DNA from 4 places in the Bradyrhizobium japonicum USDA 6 genome. Region 1 is predicted to be linked to each of the others. Evidence: riboswitches for the same ligand, from Rfam matches in the RefSeq annotation. Region 1 holds a riboswitch; each other region holds the start of a gene.
What was found. Region 1 has a riboswitch for cobalamin ahead of metE (5-methyltetrahydropteroyltriglutamate--homocysteine S-methyltransferase). Riboswitches for the same ligand answer to the same signal wherever they lie in the genome.

Region 2: linked by a shared signal. The riboswitch ahead of BJ6T_RS31195 (DUF1636 family protein) and the one ahead of metE (5-methyltetrahydropteroyltriglutamate--homocysteine S-methyltransferase) in region 1 are both predicted to bind cobalamin.
Region 3: linked by a shared signal. The riboswitch ahead of BJ6T_RS31130 (energy-coupling factor ABC transporter permease) and the one ahead of metE (5-methyltetrahydropteroyltriglutamate--homocysteine S-methyltransferase) in region 1 are both predicted to bind cobalamin.
Region 4: linked by a shared signal. The riboswitch ahead of BJ6T_RS32135 (TonB-dependent receptor) and the one ahead of metE (5-methyltetrahydropteroyltriglutamate--homocysteine S-methyltransferase) in region 1 are both predicted to bind cobalamin.

The regions. Positions count from the first base shown of each region.
Region 1 is NC_017249.1:8,043,154-8,047,803, reverse strand. It holds gene BJ6T_RS37495 (hypothetical protein) at 1-99, opposite strand, end outside; gene BJ6T_RS46375 (hypothetical protein) at 445-735, opposite strand; cobalamin riboswitch at 1,087-1,288, shown strand; gene metE (5-methyltetrahydropteroyltriglutamate--homocysteine S-methyltransferase) at 1,390-3,735, shown strand.
Region 2 is NC_017249.1:6,605,650-6,610,299, reverse strand. It holds gene cobO (cob(I)yrinic acid a,c-diamide adenosyltransferase) at 1-518, opposite strand, end outside; cobalamin riboswitch at 559-780, shown strand; gene BJ6T_RS31195 (DUF1636 family protein) at 877-1,251, shown strand; gene cobW (cobalamin biosynthesis protein CobW) at 1,248-2,297, shown strand; gene cobN (cobaltochelatase subunit CobN) at 2,297-4,650, shown strand, end outside.
Region 3 is NC_017249.1:6,595,062-6,599,711, reverse strand. It holds gene BJ6T_RS31155 (bifunctional cobalt-precorrin-7 (C(5))-methyltransferase/cobalt-precorrin-6B (C(15))-methyltransferase) at 1-113, shown strand, start outside; gene BJ6T_RS31150 (cobalamin biosynthesis protein) at 110-478, shown strand; gene cobM (precorrin-4 C(11)-methyltransferase) at 475-1,257, shown strand; gene BJ6T_RS31140 (cobyrinic acid a,c-diamide synthase CobB) at 1,257-2,567, shown strand; gene cobA (uroporphyrinogen-III C-methyltransferase) at 2,564-3,295, shown strand; cobalamin riboswitch at 3,341-3,557, shown strand; gene BJ6T_RS31130 (energy-coupling factor ABC transporter permease) at 3,595-4,272, shown strand; gene cobF (precorrin-6A synthase (deacetylating)) at 4,314-4,650, shown strand, end outside.
Region 4 is NC_017249.1:6,835,132-6,839,781, forward strand. It holds gene BJ6T_RS32120 (efflux RND transporter periplasmic adaptor subunit) at 1-1,374, opposite strand, end outside; gene BJ6T_RS32125 (FixH family protein) at 1,459-1,851, opposite strand; gene BJ6T_RS32130 (hypothetical protein) at 1,954-2,319, opposite strand; cobalamin riboswitch at 2,551-2,758, shown strand; gene BJ6T_RS32135 (TonB-dependent receptor) at 2,884-4,650, shown strand, end outside.

The sequences.
Region 1 (4,650 bases):
GGAGATAATTTGTTCTATCGTCTCACCATCTTGCGCTCGCCAAGTTGACTTCAGTCGTTCGACAAGGGGACTGTCGCTGGCCCGAATATTATTGCTCATGGCAGCCGGCCAGGCGAGGCAGATTAAAAATCCGACCACGCTAAGCCATAGCGCGGGTCTTCCAGGCATTCTCTTCATAACCCTCGGCCTATCGCGTTTCATCCAAATATCTTGTGAAGCAGGCAACCTCGAACCTGCTATGCCATCGCAAGAAGTTTACGGGGATGCACCCGCTAGCTGTCCCGCGCGAGCAGGCGCTCCCCTCTATGTCATGCGCAGCTAACTTCCCCGGCAGCGACTGCGTCAATTGGCTGAGCTGGACCTGCCCAGAGGAGGAGACTGGGCATTCCGAGGGTCTGCATTCTTCGTGCCAGGCAATAGGCGGAAAATTTCACGGAGTTTGTGTCACTCTTGTCGACTTTCCGACCTTTGCATGTTTTCGATGTTTCTGTTTGGCGTATCCGCCGCAGCTTGTGCATCCATGTCCCGCACCGGATATTTAGCAGAAGAGTTGAACGCCTCGATGCCGGATGCCTGTGGACGGAAGTGGGTTTGCCGCCATTGAGCTGTGTGGTTCGCTATCGTGCCGCCCGCGTTCGAGCTGCGTGATTGCCAAGCACCAAGCCGGCTTGATCCCAGCTCTGAAGTCTGGGTGGCACGCAAATCAACCCCTCGCCAGTTGCTAAATTTCGCCACGTGCCTTGGCCTATTCGCCGCAGATCCTTTAGTTGAGCGAAGAGCTGGCTAGCTGAGGTGCTGGGCGAACCTCTGGAAATCGCAAAGCCGCATTGAAAGCGCTCTGATATAACGTCGGTACTCCCGCCGGCAGGCTGCTTCTGTCCCTTTCATCAATTTAGCGTGCGGCTCCGCCTCAAGGCAGCTCCGATGCTTATCCGGCATCTGAGAAGGATATGTCTGATTATGACATCTCTGATGAGAGAATGTTTCTAGATGGTGAAGTCACAGAGATGCACGGTCATTCGGCTAGCGGATGTCGCAGATTAGCTTGCACATAATCTGAGAGGTTGACGGAAGAGTTCTCCTGCCGATAATCCAAGTCGTCGAGGTTCTCCGGTTCCCATTGATCCGGAGCTAAGAGGGAAGCCGGTGCAAATGCCGGCTCTGCCCCCGCAACTGTGAGCGGCGAGCCGCTGTCCGACGATGTCGCTGAAGCCTGCACGGCTTCGGGAAGGCCGGACAGCAGCGATGACCAGCAAGCCAGGAGACCGGCCCCGACAATATATTGGTCCACGGGCGGGGTGTCTCGGTGGTGCGCCAAGCAGCCGTCGCACGCGCGACTTCTCCTGCCTGCGTCCGCCATGGCCTTTGTCCCCAACAGGGGTTAACGCTATGTCTCCTCTCTCTCTTCCAGTTGCTACGCTCGGAACGCCACGCATCGGCCCAAGGCGTGAGCTCAAGCTCGCTCTAGAAAGCTACTGGGCTGGAAAGATTAGTGAACAGCAGTTGCACGAAGACGCATTCGGCCTACGCGCAGCGAACTGGGCTCGTCAAAAATCGCTCGGCGTCACGATCATTCCGTCAAACGACTTCTCGCTGTATGATCAGGTGCTCGATACAAGCGTCATGGTTGGCGCAATCCCGGAGATCTACGCCGCGAACGGAGAATCCGTTTCGCTCCAAACGTACTTCGCCATGGCCCGCGGATCGCAATGCGGCGAGCAGGATGCGAGTTGCGCCCAGAGCCCGCGGGGATCTGGCGTGCCCGCGCAGGAAATGACCAAGTGGTTCGATACCAACTACCACTACATGGTTCCTGAGTTTTACCGGGGACAGGCGTTCAGACTGTGCTCTCGCAAACCCGTCGAAGAGTATGAGGAAGCGAGGGCTCTTGGCTTTCAGACCCGCCCTGTCCTGATCGGGCCGGTCACATTTTTAAAGCTCGGCAAGAGTACCGATAGTGCGTTCCAGCCCCTCTCTCTCCTCGATGATCTGATACCCGTCTATATCGACCTTCTGCATGAATTAGCCAAACGAGGGGCAAGTTGGGTTCAGTTTGACGAGCCCTGCCTGGTCCTTGATCTGGATGAGGCGGCGCGAAATTCGTTGCTGCACGCCTATAACCGGTTCGCAAAGGAGGGACCCGCTATCAAGATCATGCTTGCGAGCTATTTCGGCGCCCTAGGCGACAATCTGGATACTGCCTTGAGCCTGCCAATTTCCGGTCTGCACGTCGATTTGGTTCGAGCGCCAGAACTATTGGATCAGATCGTTGCTGACGGCCGAAGTGATCTCGTCATGTCGCTCGGTGTCATCGACGGCCGGAATGTGTGGCGGTCGAACTTGCCGTCGCTCCGTCAGCGGCTGAAGCCCTCGATTGCGAAGCTTGGCAGGCACCGTGTACAGCTCGCTCCATCCTGCTCGCTGCTTCACGTGCCGGTCGATGTTGAACTAGAGACCGGGCTCGCGTCCGACGTCAAGAGCTGGCTTGCTTTCTCGGTTCAGAAGATGCGTGAGCTTGCGATCCTGGCGCGGGTACTCGCAGGCGACCAGAATGTTGGGCTAGCTCTTGCCGAGTCGGAATGCGCTGCGACTGCCCGCCGGACCTCGCCGAAGATCCATAATGCCAACGTCGCTGTCCGAATGAGGGCGATCGATCAGACGATGCGCCAGCGCGCCACCCCGTTTGCCCGTCGTTCCGAGATCCAAAGGGAACGCTTTGGACTACCGGCTTTTCCCACCACGACGATAGGATCGTTTCCGCAGACCACAGCGGTGCGAAATGCTCGCGCGGCGCATGCGCGAGGTGCGATGAGCGAGGAGCAATACGACAGGTTCCTCAAAGAGGAGATAGCCCGCGCCGTACGTTGGCAGGAGGACATCGGTCTTGACGTCCTCGTTCATGGCGAATTCGAGCGTAATGACATGGTGCAGTACTTCAGCGAGCAACTCGCCGGCTTCGCATTTACAAGGAATGGATGGGTTCAGTCCTATGGTTCGCGCTGCGTTAGGCCCCCGATCCTGTTTGGCGATGTAGTGCGGCCGAAGCCGATCACCGTGGAATGGTGGCGCTACGCGCAATCACTAACTAGTAAGCCGATGAAGGCGATGTTGACCGGACCGGTGACGATCCTGAACTGGTCGTTTGTTCGCGATGATATTCCTAGAAGCGAGGTCTGCCGTCAGCTTGCGCTCGCGATGCGCGATGAAGTCCGCGATCTCGAGAATGCCGGTGCGGCGATGATACAGATCGACGAAGCTGCACTTCGCGAAGGATTGCCATTGCGCCGGTCGGACTGGAAGGCATATCTCGATTGGGCCGGAGATTGCTTCCGCATCTGCTCATCGGGCGTTACCGATCAAACGCAAATCCATACACATATGTGCTACTCAGAGTTTAACGACATCATCGGTGCGATCGCTGCAATGGATGCGGATGTCATTTCAATCGAGACGTCGCGATCGAAAATGGAGCTGCTGGATGCGTTCAGGAGGTACGAATATCCAAATCAAATCGGACCGGGCGTGTACGACATTCACTCTCCGCGCGTTCCCGAGACGGACGAAATGAAGGAGCTGATCGTGCTAGCTCGGACGCGCTTGCAGGATTCTCAGCTCTGGGTCAATCCGGACTGCGGCCTAAAAACGCGCAAATGGGAGGAGGTTCGGCCTGCGCTCGCCAACATGGTCGCTGCCGCGCGCGAACTGCGCGCTGCATCCGATCCGCAAATCCGTTGATCCCGAGCTCCGGTCTGTTCTCGACAAAGCTAATTGGGTTATGGTGATTTACGCTTTCCACATTATCGAGGCTATCCTTGCCGCTGACAAAATGCCCGGTCCACTTCGTGGACCGGGGAAGGTACGGTCTCGGAGAAAAGATGGTGACGCGTTACGCTAGTTTCGTCGGCCGCGGGAGAATTGCCGGCTGCTCGATCAAGGCGACGACATTCGCCGAAAATCTGCGACCCATTCAAGCAGAAGTGCCGCAGCTCAATCATGCCATGGTACGCGGCCGTCTAGGCTGTGATTTGTCGCTCATGGGCACGTTGGCAACGGCCGCGACAGCAATGAGAAAACTAATGCTTGACGGACACCGCAAGGCACCGGCGCGGATTCGGTCCGCTCGGAGATGCCGTCAGGCTCCCTCAATCAATCCACGCTAGATAGTTTCCGAAGAGAGGACGTCAAAGGCACTCCGTACCCCAACTCACGCCAATCCATTTGGAATAACGGCTATCCGGGCCAGATACGCCAATGCGTCGGCCGCACAGCGATTTGCTCTCCGGTATTCGCGTTGATCCATCCGCCGAAGATCCGGCGGCAAGGAAAGACCACCCGGTGAATTGAATTACCCTCGATCACGGCAATCTCCAGATCCTGATCGAAGGGCGGCGCCTTTCCAAGCTGCTCCCATGTCAGATCATTAGATGCTGGGCGGTGTTCATAGCTGCGGGGTGACAAATTCAGATAACCTTGTTAACACCGCGCACATCGCTTGGGTTCTGCGCGGACGGGCCCAAGCCGATAACGTTCGGATGGCCCGCGTTCTCGATCGCGTCAGCCGCGGCGGAGGGCTATCGGCCATGCGCTGTTGTGACGAAACATGATCCGCTCGCGAACTGAAATATTTAGATCTGCGCCACGAAACGACAT
Region 2 (4,650 bases), 1.4 Mb from region 1:
AGCACGACATGGGTCATGGGGGGCTTGTGCGTTTTCAGGAAGTCGATGACCTCGGCGATGTCGAGATAATCGTAGCGCAGCGCGATGTTGATCTCGTCGAGCACGACCATGCGAAGATTGGAATCTGATATCAGCTCCTTGGCCTTCGCCCAGCCGGCCTGTGCCGCGGCAATGTCGCGGGCGCGGTCCTGCGTCTCCCAGGTGAAACCTTCGCCCATCGCATGGAACTGGCAGAGCTCGCCGAAATGGCCGGTGAGCAGGCGCCGCTCGCCGGTGTCCCAGGCGCCCTTGATGAACTGCACGACCGCGCAGGGGAAGCCATGGGCGACACAGCGGACGATCATGCCGAAGGCGGATGAGGACTTGCCCTTGCCGGCGCCGGTATGGACGATGATGAGGCCCTTTTCGCCGCTCTTGGTCGCCATGATCTTGTCGCGGGCGACCTTGATTTTCGCCATTTTCGCGGCGTGGCGGGCGTCGGTTTCCTCGGCCGTTTGGGTATCCGGTTCAGGCGTCATCTGACAGGGTCCTTCGGCTTGACAAGAGGCGGCCGGGGGCAAATGGTGGCCCGGCGTTGGTTCCTGTCCTATGACAGGCGAAGAGGGAATGCGATAGGGTCCGAATCGACAAGATTCGGCTCCAAACTGCAGCCGCCCCCGCGACCGTGACCGGAGAGATGCCCGAAGCCACTGATCCCCCAGGGGATCGGGAAGGCGGGGATCGAAGGGCCAAAAGCCCTGCTCCGCAAGCCGGGAGACCTGCCAGCGCGGACGAGTTTTGGACCGGCGGACGGGGTGTTCCGCGACGGGGAAACGGACCTTCGGGGGAATGGTCCGTGTGCCTCTTCGCCTCCCGCTGTTTATCCTGGAAGAGGCGATGACCGTCACACTTCACGTCTGTATTACCTGCCGTGCCGGCCAGACGCTCGACGAGGGTGAGGCGACGCCCGGCAAGCGCCTGCATGGTGCGATCCTCGACGCCGGCGTGCCCGAGGGCGTCAATGTGGTTCCCGTTGAATGCCTGTCGGCATGCAGCCAGGGCTGCTCGGTTGCGCTCAGCGCGCCCGGCCGCTGGTCCTATGTCTATGGCCGTCTGTCGGAGGCCCATGCGAGTGACGTGGTCGCGGGTGCCGCGGCCTATGCCGCCGCGCCCGACGGTCTCGTGCCCTGGCGCAGCCGTCCCGAAATCTTCCGCAAGCAATCGCTTGCCCGCATTCCCCCCATTGCCGTTGTGCCGGAGGCCGCCGAATGAACTCGCTCGCAAAAGTCCCTGTGACGGTGGTCACGGGTTTTCTCGGCTCCGGCAAGACGACGCTGATCCAGCATCTGCTCGCAAACCCCGATGGCAAGAAGCTCGCGGTGCTCGTCAACGAGTTCGGCAGCGAGGGTGTCGATGGCGAGATCCTGAAATCCTGCGCCGATGCGAATTGCCCGGAGGAGAACATCGTCGAGCTCGCCAATGGCTGCATCTGCTGTACCGTTGCGGACGATTTCATTCCGACCATGGAGAAGCTCTTGGCGCGGCCGGTGCGGCCAGATCACATCCTGATCGAGACCTCGGGCCTGGCGTTGCCGAAGCCGCTGCTGAAGGCGTTCGACTGGCCGGAGATCCGCTCGCGGATCACGGTCGACGGCGTGATCGCGCTCGCCGATGCCGAGGCTGTTGCCGCCGGCCGTTTTGCGCCGGACCCGGCGGCCGTGGAAGCGCAGCGCGCGGCGGATGAAAATCTCGACCACGAGACGCCGCTGTCGGAGGTGTTCGAGGACCAGATCGCCTGCGCCGACATCGTGCTGCTGACCAAGGCCGATCTTGCGGGGGCCGCAGGGATCGAAGCCGCCAAGGCCGCCATCACCGCGGAGATGCCGCGCCGGGTGCCGATGCTATCCGTCACCGATGGCGCGATCGATGCGCGCGTCATCCTCGGCCTCGGCGCCGCCGCCGAGAACGATCTCGCCGCGCGGCCCTCGCATCACGACGGCGAGGAGGATCACGAGCACGACGATTTCGCCTCCGTCGTGATCGATCTTCCGGAGGTCAGCGACATCGACGTACTGGTCGCGTCGGTGCAGCGTCTTTCGCGCGAGCAGAACGTGCTGCGCGTCAAGGGCTATATCGCGGTCGCGGGCAAGCCGATGCGCCTGTTGCTGCAAGCGGTCGGCGAGCGCGTGCGCCACCAGTTCGACAAGCCCTGGGGCGCAGCTCTCAGGCAGTCGAAGCTCGTCGTGATCGGCGAGCACGGCGATATCGACGAGGCCGCGATCAAGGCAGGACTTGGTCTTTCAGGACTTGGTATCTGATGCACGTCGTCTTCCGCGAGAGCCGCGGTCTCGAGGAGACCGCGACGCCAAGGGACATCGGCCAGGACCCGGCCGATCTCGTGGTGCTCTCGTACTCGGATTCCGACCTTGCGGCGTTCGCGGCCGGCTGGCGGCGCGGCCGCAGCAGCCTGCCGTCGCTGCGGCTCGCCAATCTCGCCGAGCTGCGTCATCCGTTGTCGGTCGACACCTATATCGAGCGCACGCTGTCGCAGGCACGCGGCATTCTGGTGCGCCTGATCGGCGGTGAGTCCTATTGGCCGTACGGGCTCGCGGCCCTGCAGCAGCTCGCGAAGGACCGCAACATTGTGCTGGCCGTGCTGCCGGCCGACGGCCGCGACGACACGCGGCTCGATGCCTATTCGACCCTGCCGGTTTCGACGCTGCGCCGGCTCAAGGTGCTCTGCGATACCGGGGGTCCCGTTGCCGCCCAGGCCGCGATCGCGCAGCTCGCGCTGGCCTCGGGCCTTTACGCGGGCCCGGTCGTCGGCGAGATGAACCTGCCCGAGATGGGCTTTTACGAGCCCGCGCGTGGCGTCATCGCTGCGCCGATGGCCGGCGAGGGAAGGCCGCTCGCGCTCGTGACCTTCTATCGTTCCTACCTCACCGCCGCGGATACCGGGCCGGTCGACGCCCTGATCGCGGCGCTGCGCGAGCGCGGCTTTGACGCGTACGGCGTGTTCGTCACCTCGCTGAAGGCTCCCGGCGTTGCGGACTGGCTGCGGGCGTATTTCGCGACGAATCCTCCGGCCGCGATCGTCAACGCGACGGCGTTCTCGGCGATGGGCGACGACGGCACGACACCGTTCGATGCGGCATCGTGTCCCGTCTTCCAGGTCGCGCTCTCATCGGCACGGCGCGAGGACTGGGCGGAATCGCTGCGCGGCCTGTCGCCCGGCGATCTCGCGATGCACGTGGTGCTTCCGGAGGTCGACGGCCGCCTGTTCGCGGGCGTGGTGAGCTTCAAATCGGCCGCGGAGCGCGATCCCGATCTGCAATTTTCGCATCTGGCGCACCGGCCCGATGAGGAGCGCGTCAAGGCCGTCGCCGCGCGCGTTGCGGCCCGGCGGCGCCTCGCCGAGACGCCGGCCGCCGGGAAGCGGGTGGCGCTCGTGCTCTCGAACTACCCGGGCCGTCCGCATCAGATCGCGCATGCGGTCGGGCTCGATGCGCTGGCGTCGGTCGAGGCGCTGTTGTCCGATCTGGGGGAGGCCGGCTTCGATGTTGCGCCGGTTCAGGCGCTCGGCGAAACATTGCTGAAGCAGCAACTGACCTGGAGCGTCGCCGATTACCGCGCCGCGCTCTCGCGCCTGCCGCAAGCCTTGCAGGATGATCTCGCGCAGGCCTGGGGCGCGCCGGAGGATGATCCGGGCTGTCGCGACGGTGCATTTCAATTCGCGGCCATCGCAAGTGGCCGGTCGGTCATCGCGGTTCAGCCGGAGCGCGGCGATGCGGCCACGCGCGAAGCCGACTATCACGATCTCGCCCGCACGCCGCGCCATGCCTATGTCGCGTTCTATCTCTGGCTCCGCCGGCAGGCCATCGATGCCGTCGTGCACATGGGCGCCCATGGTACGCTGGAATGGCTGCCCGGAAAATCCGTGGCGCTGTCGTCCGCGTGCTGGCCCGAAGCGCTGATCGGCGATCTCCCTGTCATTTATCCCTTTATCGTCAACGATCCCGGCGAAGCTGCGCAGGCCAAGCGGCGCATCGGTGCCGTCACCATCGGCCACCTGCCGCCGCCGCTCGAACAATCCGCGGTGCCGGAAGGCCTGCGACGGCTCGAACGCCTGCTGGACGAATACTCGACCGCCGATGGCCTCGACCCCGCCCGACGTCAGCGTCTGATCGTCGCGATCCGCGACGAGGCGCGCACGGCGGGCCTCGAAGACGATCTCGGTCTCGATGCAGCGGCGGCACCGGCGGAAGCGATCCCGCGGATCGATCGCTTCGTCTGCGATCTCAAGGAGAGCCAGTTCGGCGACGGGTTGCACGTGTTCGGCCGCGGCGCCTGCGGTGATGCGGAGCGCGATGCGTTGCGTGCCGCGCTCGCGGGGCGGCGCGTTGCGCCGGGGCCGTCGGGCTCGCCGTATCGCGGGCGCCAGGACGTGCTGCCGACCGGACGCAATCTCTTTGCCGTCGATCCCCGCGCGGTGCCGACCCCGTCGGCGCATGCGCAAGGCATTAAGCTCGCGGAAGAGCTGCTGCGTCGCCATTTGCAGGATCACGGCGACTGGCCGAAAGGCCTCGTGGTCGATCTCTGGGGCTCTGCGACGATGCGCACCGCCGGCGAGGAGTTCGCCATGGCGCTGCATCTCGCCGGCCTTGCGCCGCG
Region 3 (4,650 bases), 1.4 Mb from region 1:
AGCGTCACGGCGGCGAATTGATGCGCGTCGAAATCGCACATGCCGGCCCGCTCGGCCGTTACCGCTCCTGGGAAGCGTCGCGGCCCGTGGTGCAGTGGAGTGCGATCCGATGAAGATCGCTGGTCTCGGATTCAAGAAGGATGTCACGCTGGCTTCGCTGCGCGAGGCGCTGCTGGCGGCCGGTGGTTTCGAAGGCCTCGCAGCGGTCGCGACTGTCAGCGACAAGGCCGATGCGGAGCCGCTGAAGCAGCTCGCGCGTGAATGCGGCGTACCGATCAAGCCGGTTCCGGCGGACACGCTGGCCGGCATCGAGACGCCGACGCAATCGGAGCTCGTCGCGGAAAAATTCGGCACAGGCTCGGTCGCCGAAGCCGTGGCGCTCGTTGCCGCTGGCCCTCGCGCGCGCCTGATTGCGACGCGGGCGGTTTCGCGGGATCGCACCGCGACCGCCGCGATCGCGGAAGGAGACGGCGCATGACGGTGCACTTCATCGGTGCGGGACCGGGCGCTCCGGATTTGCTGACGTTGCGCGGACGCGACCTGATCGCGGCCTGTCCGGTCTGCCTCTATGCGGGCTCGCTGGTGCCTGAGGGCGTGCTGGCGCATTGCCCGCCCGGTGCGCGTGTCGTCAACACCGCGCCGCTGTCGCTCGACGGGATCATCGCGGAGATCGCGACCGCGCATGCCGACGGCAAGGATGTTGCCCGCCTGCATTCCGGCGATCTCGCGATCTGGTCGGCGATGGGCGAGCAGCTTCGACGTCTGCGCGCGCTCGGTATTCCCTACACGGTCACGCCGGGCGTGCCGTCCTTTTCGGCCGCAGCAGCTGCACTAGAGACTGAGCTGACGCTCCCCGGTCTTGCCCAATCAGTCGTGCTGACGCGCACGCCGGGCCGCGCCAGCGCGATGCCTGAGGGTGAAAAGCTCGCGGCGTTTGCCGCCACCGGTGCGGTGCTCGCGATCCATCTGTCGATCCATCTGCTCGACAAGGTCGTCGCCGAGCTCACGCCGCACTATGGCGCGGATTGCCCGGTCGCGATCGTCTGGCGCGCGAGCTGGCCGGACCAGCGCATCGTTCGCGCCACGCTGGCGACACTCGATGCCGCCGTCGGCACCGAGATGGAGCGCACCGCGCTGATCCTGGTCGGCAAGACGCTCGGCTCGGCGGATTTCGACGAGAGCCGTCTCTATGCCGCCGATTACGACCGCCGCTATCGGCCTGTCGGCGCCGATCCGCGCTTTCCGGAGGCATCGTGATGCCGGCAGGGCTCGTCATCTCCGCACCGGCCTCCGGCGTCGGCAAGACCACGCTGACGCTGGCGCTGGCGCGCGCCTGGCGCAATCGCGGATTGCACGTGCAGTGCTTCAAGAGCGGACCCGACTATATCGATCCCGCCTTCCATGCCGCTGCGACGGGGCGCGCTTCCGTCAACGTCGATAGCTGGGCGATGGATCGCGGGACGATTGCTCATCTCGTCGGTCGCGGCACGGACGCCGATGTCGTGCTCGCGGAGGGCTCGATGGGCCTGTTCGACGGCGTCGCCGCGCGCGGCGTCTCCGGCACCGGCGCCACGGCCGACATTGCGGAGATGCTGGGCTGGCCGGTGCTGCTGGTGATCGATCCCTCCGGACAGGCGCAGACGGCGGCGGCGATCTCCGCAGGCCTTCGTGACTATCGCGCGGGTGTGCGCCTCGCCGGCGTGGTGCTCAATCGCGTCGCCAGCCCACGTCATAAGGATCTCGTGCGGCGTGCGCTCAACGACGCCGGCATCGCCGTGTTCGGCGCGCTGCCGCGCCATGCCGAGATCAGCCTGCCGAAGCGGCATCTCGGCCTCGTGCAGGCCGAGGAGCAGGCCGAGATCGGCAAGCTGATCGACGAAGCCGCGCGCTTCGTCGCCGAACATGTCGATCTCGATGCGGTGCTGGGATCGGCAGCAAGCTGGTCACCGCAATCGGCGGCAAACGGCATGAATGTGACGCCGCCCGGGCAGCGCATTGCGTTGGCCCGCGATGCCGCGTTCTCCTTCATCTATCCGCACATGCTGGAGGCCTGGCGCGCGGCCGGCGCCGAGATCTCGATATTCTCGCCGCTTGCCGATGAAGCGCCTGACGCGGGCGCGGATGTCTGCTGGCTGCCCGGCGGCTATCCCGAGCTCCATGCCGGCACGATCGCGGCCAATGCCCGCTTTCGCAGCGGCTTGCGCGCCTTCGCTGACACACGGCCGGTGCACGGCGAATGCGGAGGCTATATGGTGCTGGGAGCCGCTCTGACCGATGCCGACGGCATTCGTCATGAGATGACGGGCCTGCTCGGACTGGAGACGAGCTTTGCCAAGCGCCGCATGCATCTCGGCTATCGTCTCGCTGCGCTCGCCGCGCCGATGCCGGGCCATCAGGTCGGCGCCCGCCTGCGCGGCCACGAGTTCCACTATTCGACGATTGTCGCGCAGCCGGATACGCCGCTCGCGGTCGTGCACGATGCAACAGGCGCGGTCATCGCCGAGACCGGCTCGCGCCGCGGCTATGCCACCGGCACGTTCTTCCATCTGATCGCGGAGGACCGGTGAGCGGTTTTGTCACTTTCATCTCGGCCGGCCCCGGCGACCCCGAGCTCCTCACGGTCAAAGGCGCCGCGCGGCTGCGCGATGCCGACGTCGTGCTCTATGACGATCTTGCCTCGGGCGCGATCCTCGATCTGGCCCGGCCCGGCGCCAATCTCGTCGCGGTCGGGAAACGGGCAGGGCGGCCCTCGACCAAGCAGCACCACGTCAACCGCCTGCTGGTCGACTATGCCGCGGCCGGCGTCCGTGTGGTGCGGCTGAAATCGGGCGATGCCGGTATCTTTGGCCGGCTCGAGGAGGAGCTGGAGGCGCTGCGCGAAGCCGGCATCGGCTACGAGATCATTCCCGGAATAACCTCGGCCTGTGTCGCCGCCGCGCAAGCCGGCATTCCCCTGACCCGGCGCCACACCTCGCGCCGGGTGCAGTTCGTGACCGGGGCCGATGTCACCGGCGAGCTGCCGCAGAATTTGAACTGGGCGGCGTTGGCGGATCCCGAAGCGACCACCGTGGTCTATATGGGCCGGCGCACCTTTCCGGCGCTTGTCGCAAAATTGATCGAGCACGGCCTCGCCCCTGATACCCCGGCCCTGTTCGCCGAATCCCTCGGCCGTCCCGACGAGCGGCTGGTCCGCACCACCATTGCCGAGCTGGCCGAACAGCTTGCGCGGGGTGGCGCTGCCTCGACGGCCGCCGTGATCCTGTTCGGCGCGCTGGCGGGCGATTATCCGTCATGACCGTCCCGGCCGCCCTTCGCCCCTTGACGCCCGGCTGGCGAAAGGGGCACACAGGAGACGCATGGTGCTCGAGGCGGCGCAAACCGCCGGAGCATAATCGGGAATGGGGGTGGGCGGACAGTTGCGCCGCCCAAAACCCCAGCCGCCCCGCGACTGTAAGCGGTGAGGGGCTCCGATCAGCCACTGGGCCGCGAGGCTCGGGAAGGCCGGAGAACCCCAGTGAACCGCGAGCCAGGAGACCGGCCGTGCATGTTTTGTGGCCAAGGCCGTCGGGTGTGACGGCAGGAAGGAACTGAACCATGCATATCGAACCCGGAGTCGTCTCGGGCGCCAAGCTCGTGTTGAGTTACGCAACCGGCATCGCCGTCGGCGGCGTTGCGCTGAAGCTCGCGGTCGAGACCGTGCGCGAGCAGGGCATTACCTCGTTCGCGGCGCGGACGCTCGCCACCACGGGCCTCGTGTTCGTCTTCTTCGAGATCCTGCCGCATTTCCCGGTCGGCGTCTCCGAGGTGCACTTCATCCTCGGCTCGACCCTGTTCCTGCTGTTTGGGGCAGCGCCCGCGGCCTTCGGCCTCGCGTTCGGCCTGCTGTTCCAGGGCGTGTTCTTCGAGCCACCCGACCTGCCGCAATACGGCATGAACGTCACCACGCTGCTGGTGCCGCTGTTCGCGATCCAGGCGATCGCCACGCGGATTATTGCCCGCAACACCGCCTATGTCGATCTCAGCTATCGCCAGGCGCTGGCGCTTTCGACCACGTATCAGGCCGGCGTCATCGCCTGGGTCGCGTTCTGGGCGCTCTATGGCTCCGGCTTCGGTGCGACCAACCTCGTCAACATCGCGACCTTCGCGGCCTCCTACGCACTCGTCATCGTGATCGAGCCGCTCGCCGATCTCGCCGTGCTGGCACTGGCGAAATCGCTGCGCGGCGTCACCGCGCCGGGCCTCGTCACGCCGCGCCTGCACAACGCGGCTTAAGAGACAAAGGGGCGGCCGTCACGGCCGCCCCTGCACGCGCGATGCTCACGCTCTCCCTGATAGGCATCGGTTGCGGCGATCCCGGGCAGCTCACGCGCGCCGCCGTTCAAGCCATCAACGCGGCCGATCTCATCCTGATCCCGCGCAAGGGGACGGCGAAGTCCGATCTTGCAGATCTCAGGCGGACGATCTGCGCGGATGTGCTCACCAATCAAACGACGCGCATTGCCGAGTTCGACCTTCCCGTGCGCGATGCCGGTGAAGCGGACTATCACAAGGGCGTGGACGACTGGCACGACGCCGTGGCCGCGGCCTGGTCGCAGACGATCGCGAGCCAGCTCGAAGGTGAAGGCAAGGTCGCGCTGCTGATCTGGGGCG
Region 4 (4,650 bases), 1.2 Mb from region 1:
GCCAAAACCCTTCAGCGCCGCCTTCAGGTTGCTTTCCGCATCGATCAGGAAGTTGGCGGAAGTCACCACCGCCTCGCCGTCCGCGAGACCCTGGCGCACCTCGACATAACCGCCGCCGCGACGGCCGAGCTTGACTTCCCGCGGCTCGAAGCGCCCTTCCCCCTTGTCGACGAGGACGGCCTGCCGGCTGCCGGTGTCGAGCACCGCGCTGTCCTGTATCGCCAGGACGGGCGCGGCATCGGCCGTGTCGATGTCCGCATCGACGTACATGTCCGGCAGCAGCACAGCGTCCGGATTGGCAAGCTCGATCCTGACGCGAACGGTTCGCGTGTCGCGGTTCACCTGCGGATAGACGACGGCGATTGTCCCGGTGAAGCTTCGGCCGGGGAAACTGCGCGCGCGCACCGCGACGGACTGCCCCACCGCGATGTTGCCGAGATCGCGCTCGGCCACGTCGACCAGCGCCCAGACGACCGAGGTGTCCGCGATCCGGAACAGGACGTCGCCGGGATTGGCCCGCATCCCTTCGATCGCGTTGCGTTCGAGCACGACCCCGTCGCGCGGCGCGGACCAGCGTATGGACACGGGCGCGGTGCGCGTCTTGTCCATCTCCGCGATGACGGACTCGGGAACGTCGAGATTGACCAGCCGCTGCCGCGAGCCGCGGCCGTACATCTCGACACCGCCGACCGTCTTGGAGGTGATCGTCGCGAGATATTCCGCCGCCGCGGACGCCACCGCCGAACTGTAGATCTCCATCAGCGGCTGGCCGGCCTTCACGCGCGTGCCGGTCGTCACGTCGGCGACCTTCTGCACGAAGCTTTCGGCGCGCATCGCGATCACCGACACGCGGCGTTCATCGAGCTGGATCGTGCCGGGCGCCTTCACCGAGACCCGGATCGAGCGCCGCGCGACGGGCTCGGACTTCACGCCCGCGCGCTGGATCTTGCCGGGCGACAGCTTCACCGTGCCGTCGTCGGCGTCGTCGCCTTCGTAAACGGCGACATAGTCCATCCCCATCGGATCTTTCTTTGGGACGGTCGACGTATCGGGCAGCCCCATGGGATTGCGGTAGTAGAGGATTTTTCGCGGCGAAGCCGCCTGCGCCTTCGGCGGCGCCGGCGCGACGGCCGCGCCATCGTCGTCGTAGACCGGCAGATAGTCCCGCCCGCGGTCGTCCTTCTTCGGACCCGCGGACCAGAGCGGCGCACCGCTTGGATCGCGGTAGTAGAGCGGCGTTCGCTCCGCGGCAGCCGCAGCCGATGTCATGTCGGCCTCAGCGAGCCAGCCCGCACCGTTCGAATGCCAGTAGTCGCCGGCCAGGACCAGGCCGCCGCCCAGCACAAGTGCCGTCAGGAGACGCAGCGTTTTCATGTCGTGTATCCGCGCGCCCGGGAGCGCGCGTCCGTGTGAAGGAAAATGGGGAATGTCGGGCGCCGCCGGGCAGCGCCCGAACGCTCACTTGACCGCCGTGACGATCACCTTGCCGGTGACCGTCTCCGGTTCGCCCTGCACCTTCACGGACAGCGTCATCTGGTAGCGGCCAGCCATCGGCAGGTCCGTCTTGAAGGCGTACACACCCGGCTCCCTGGACGGCAGCGGCGCGACCGCCGATTCCATCTCGGCCATCCCGTCCGGGGCCATGTCGAGGCGGGTCTTGAAGATGACCGCGTCCGGTATCGGCTTGCCGGTCTGCTTGTTCGTCAGCCGAACGGCGAGCGTGACGTCTTCGCCCTTCTTCATCTGCGGCGTGACGGGCTCGAAGGCGTAGTCGCCCGCGCCCGCCATCGCGGCGGACGCGGCAAGCGAAAGGGTGGCGGCGAGAGCCGCGGTGCTGATTTTGGAAAGCATTGTCCTGTCCTCATGAATTGATCTTTCGCCGTGGCGCGTGAAGCGCGCACGTCAGTCGTCGTCGCGAGCAGGCATGCCGCTCGCGTCTCGGGCTTTGCGAGATCAGATTCGAGGAGGTCGGAAAGGAGGACTGCCGCCACGGAAGGAAACGACCTGATCCGGGGGAATAGCCATCGTGCTGGCCACGACGGCGAGACGTTCGAACGCCACAGGCCTGACATCACCGAGCGCGATGGTCCCGCCGACGCAGCAGAAGCCCATCCCGCACTTGTAGTCGCCGCTATGGGAGCCCGTTCCCTTCATGTCGGGACAACAATCGTCCATCGACATGGCGGCGTCGCCGCTCATGTGCATGGCCGTCTGCATGCCATCCGACGACATTGCGAGGTTCGCCGCGGACGCGCCAACCGGCAGCATCGCCAGGGAGATGGCGATGGCGACTGCCAGGATGGTACGGACGAACTGCATCAATATCGACTTACCTTGTCGGGCCGGAACTCGGTCTCAGTAGCATATTCGGACACCAAAGGCAGTCATTGATCGTGGTCAAGCGTTCGTTACCCAGGCTCGTCCGGAGGCCGGGTTGGACGTTTCGTCGCGGTCCCTCGGACTATCGTGCAAATCGGCAACACAAGGCCGCCATCGACCGACCGGTCCGTCCAGCAGCCCGCGGGGATGTTGACGCGCCCATCCCCGGATGCCAGTTTCGTGATCGGTAGTGCCCGCAAGGGCTCTTCAAGGGAATGCGGTGCGTCCACCTCAGTGGGCAATTCCGCGGCTGCCCCCGCAACTGTAGGCGGATAGCCGACGACCAAACGAACCACTGGAGCCCCGCTTGGGCCTCTGGGAAGGTGGTCGAAGGCGATGACCCGCGAGCCAGGAAACCTGCTACCAGCCATGGTCACGCGCGAACGCATTGGGCGGGGTGCCCTGATGTCGGACAAGTAGCCGGTGCATCCGCCGCCTGGGGCGAAGGTGGATGACTAAGGCAACCGCGGTGACGGTTTGTTTGCGTCGCCGCAGAGCGTTGTCATGCAAAATCTTTATTTCCGTGCTGGCGCGAGGCCAGCGTTGTCGCGTGCTTTCCTGATTACCCTGCTCTCGTCGGTGTCCTTGTGGTCCGCGGCGCTCGCGCAAAGCGCGGCGCAGGACAACCGCTCCCGGGAGGTTGGCCCGGTGATCGTCACCCCGCCTGCTCAGAGACAGGCTCCCGCCATAAGCCCCGGCACCCAGAAGCCGCGCGCGGCCCGGCGCGCCGCGGGACGCAATCGTGGCGCCCCTGCTGTCGCCGTTCCGGCCACGCAAGCTCCGAGCGGCCCGGTGCAGACGCCGCTCAACACGGCCGCCGTCACCGACGTCGGCTCCCGGCTCGGCATCACGGCGCGGGAAATGCCGGCGACCGTCGAGGTCATCAGTCAGAAGACGATGGAGGATCTCGGCATCAGGACCACGACCGACGTCGCCAAGGCGGCGGTCGGCGTCATCGGCGGCGATGCGCCCGGCGCGCCCGCCATCTTCTCGATGCGTGGCTTTTCCGGCGACCAGATCTCCACGCTCTACAACGGCATCCCGATCGGGCCGTCGACCATGACCGGCCGTCCCATGGACGTGGCTGGCCTCCAGCAGGTCGAGATCATCAAGGGACCGGACTCGCTGGTGGCGGGCCTCGGCGCGACCGGCGGCGCCATCAACTACGTGAACAAGGTGCCGCATACCGGGCCTATTATCAACGACGCCTTCACGTCCTACGATTCCTTCAACGGTTATCGCGCCGGTTACGGCTCGGGCGGCAGCACGCTGATCAACGGCCTCGACTACCGCTTTGACATCAGCCATTTCAACAACAAGGGCTTTATCGACGACACCTATTCGAAGCTCAGCAACGTTTCGGGCCAGCTGAACTATCGCGTCAACGAGAACCTGAAGATCTGGGGCGCGGCCGAATACAGGCAGGACAACGACCGCTTCTACTGGGGAACACCGCTGGTGCCCGCGAACGCGCCGGGCATCGTGCCGACGAACGGCATCGTGTCCGGTCGGTGGAGCAACTATTACCTCGGCGGCGGCACGCCGGTACCTGTCACCATCGACGCGCGCACGCTGACCACGAACTACAACGTTCTCGACAATCACAGCGGCGCTGGCGAGCTCTGGCTACGCAGCGGCTTTCAATGGGACATCACCAACAACGTCTCGCTGAAAAGCCAGGTCTATGGCTATGACGCCCACCGGCACTGGTTCAACAACGAGATTTCGTCGTTCGACCAGACCGTAGGCAATTTCGCAGGCGCGCAGAGTATCTATCGCGAACGTCTGGCGCTGGATCACGCCCAGCGACTCTACGGCAACATCACCGACCTCACCGTTAATTCCAGTCTCGGCGGAATGGACAATCGCTTCGTCGCCACCGTGGCGGCGAGCAGCAACCAGTTCAACGTCTCGCAGGACACGCTGTTCTTCAACGACTACGTCGACCTCCTCAACCCGGATCGCGGCCTCTACGGCCCGCGCAGCGACGAGAAGATCTACACCCATCTCGACACCACCTCGCTGTCGTTCGAGGACCGGCTCAAGCTGACCTCGACCTTCGCGCTGATCGGCGGCATCCGTTTTGAGAATATCGAGCTATCGCGGACCCGCTTCGACGAGAATGGCCTCCTGAAAGCCAACTATCCTTTCTCCAAGACGTTCAATCCGGTCACCGGACGCATCGGCTACACCTGGGACATCGCGCCCGGCGTAATGCTTTACAGCCAGTACGCGACGGCAGCCGACCCGACGGTGGCGAACATCTTCATC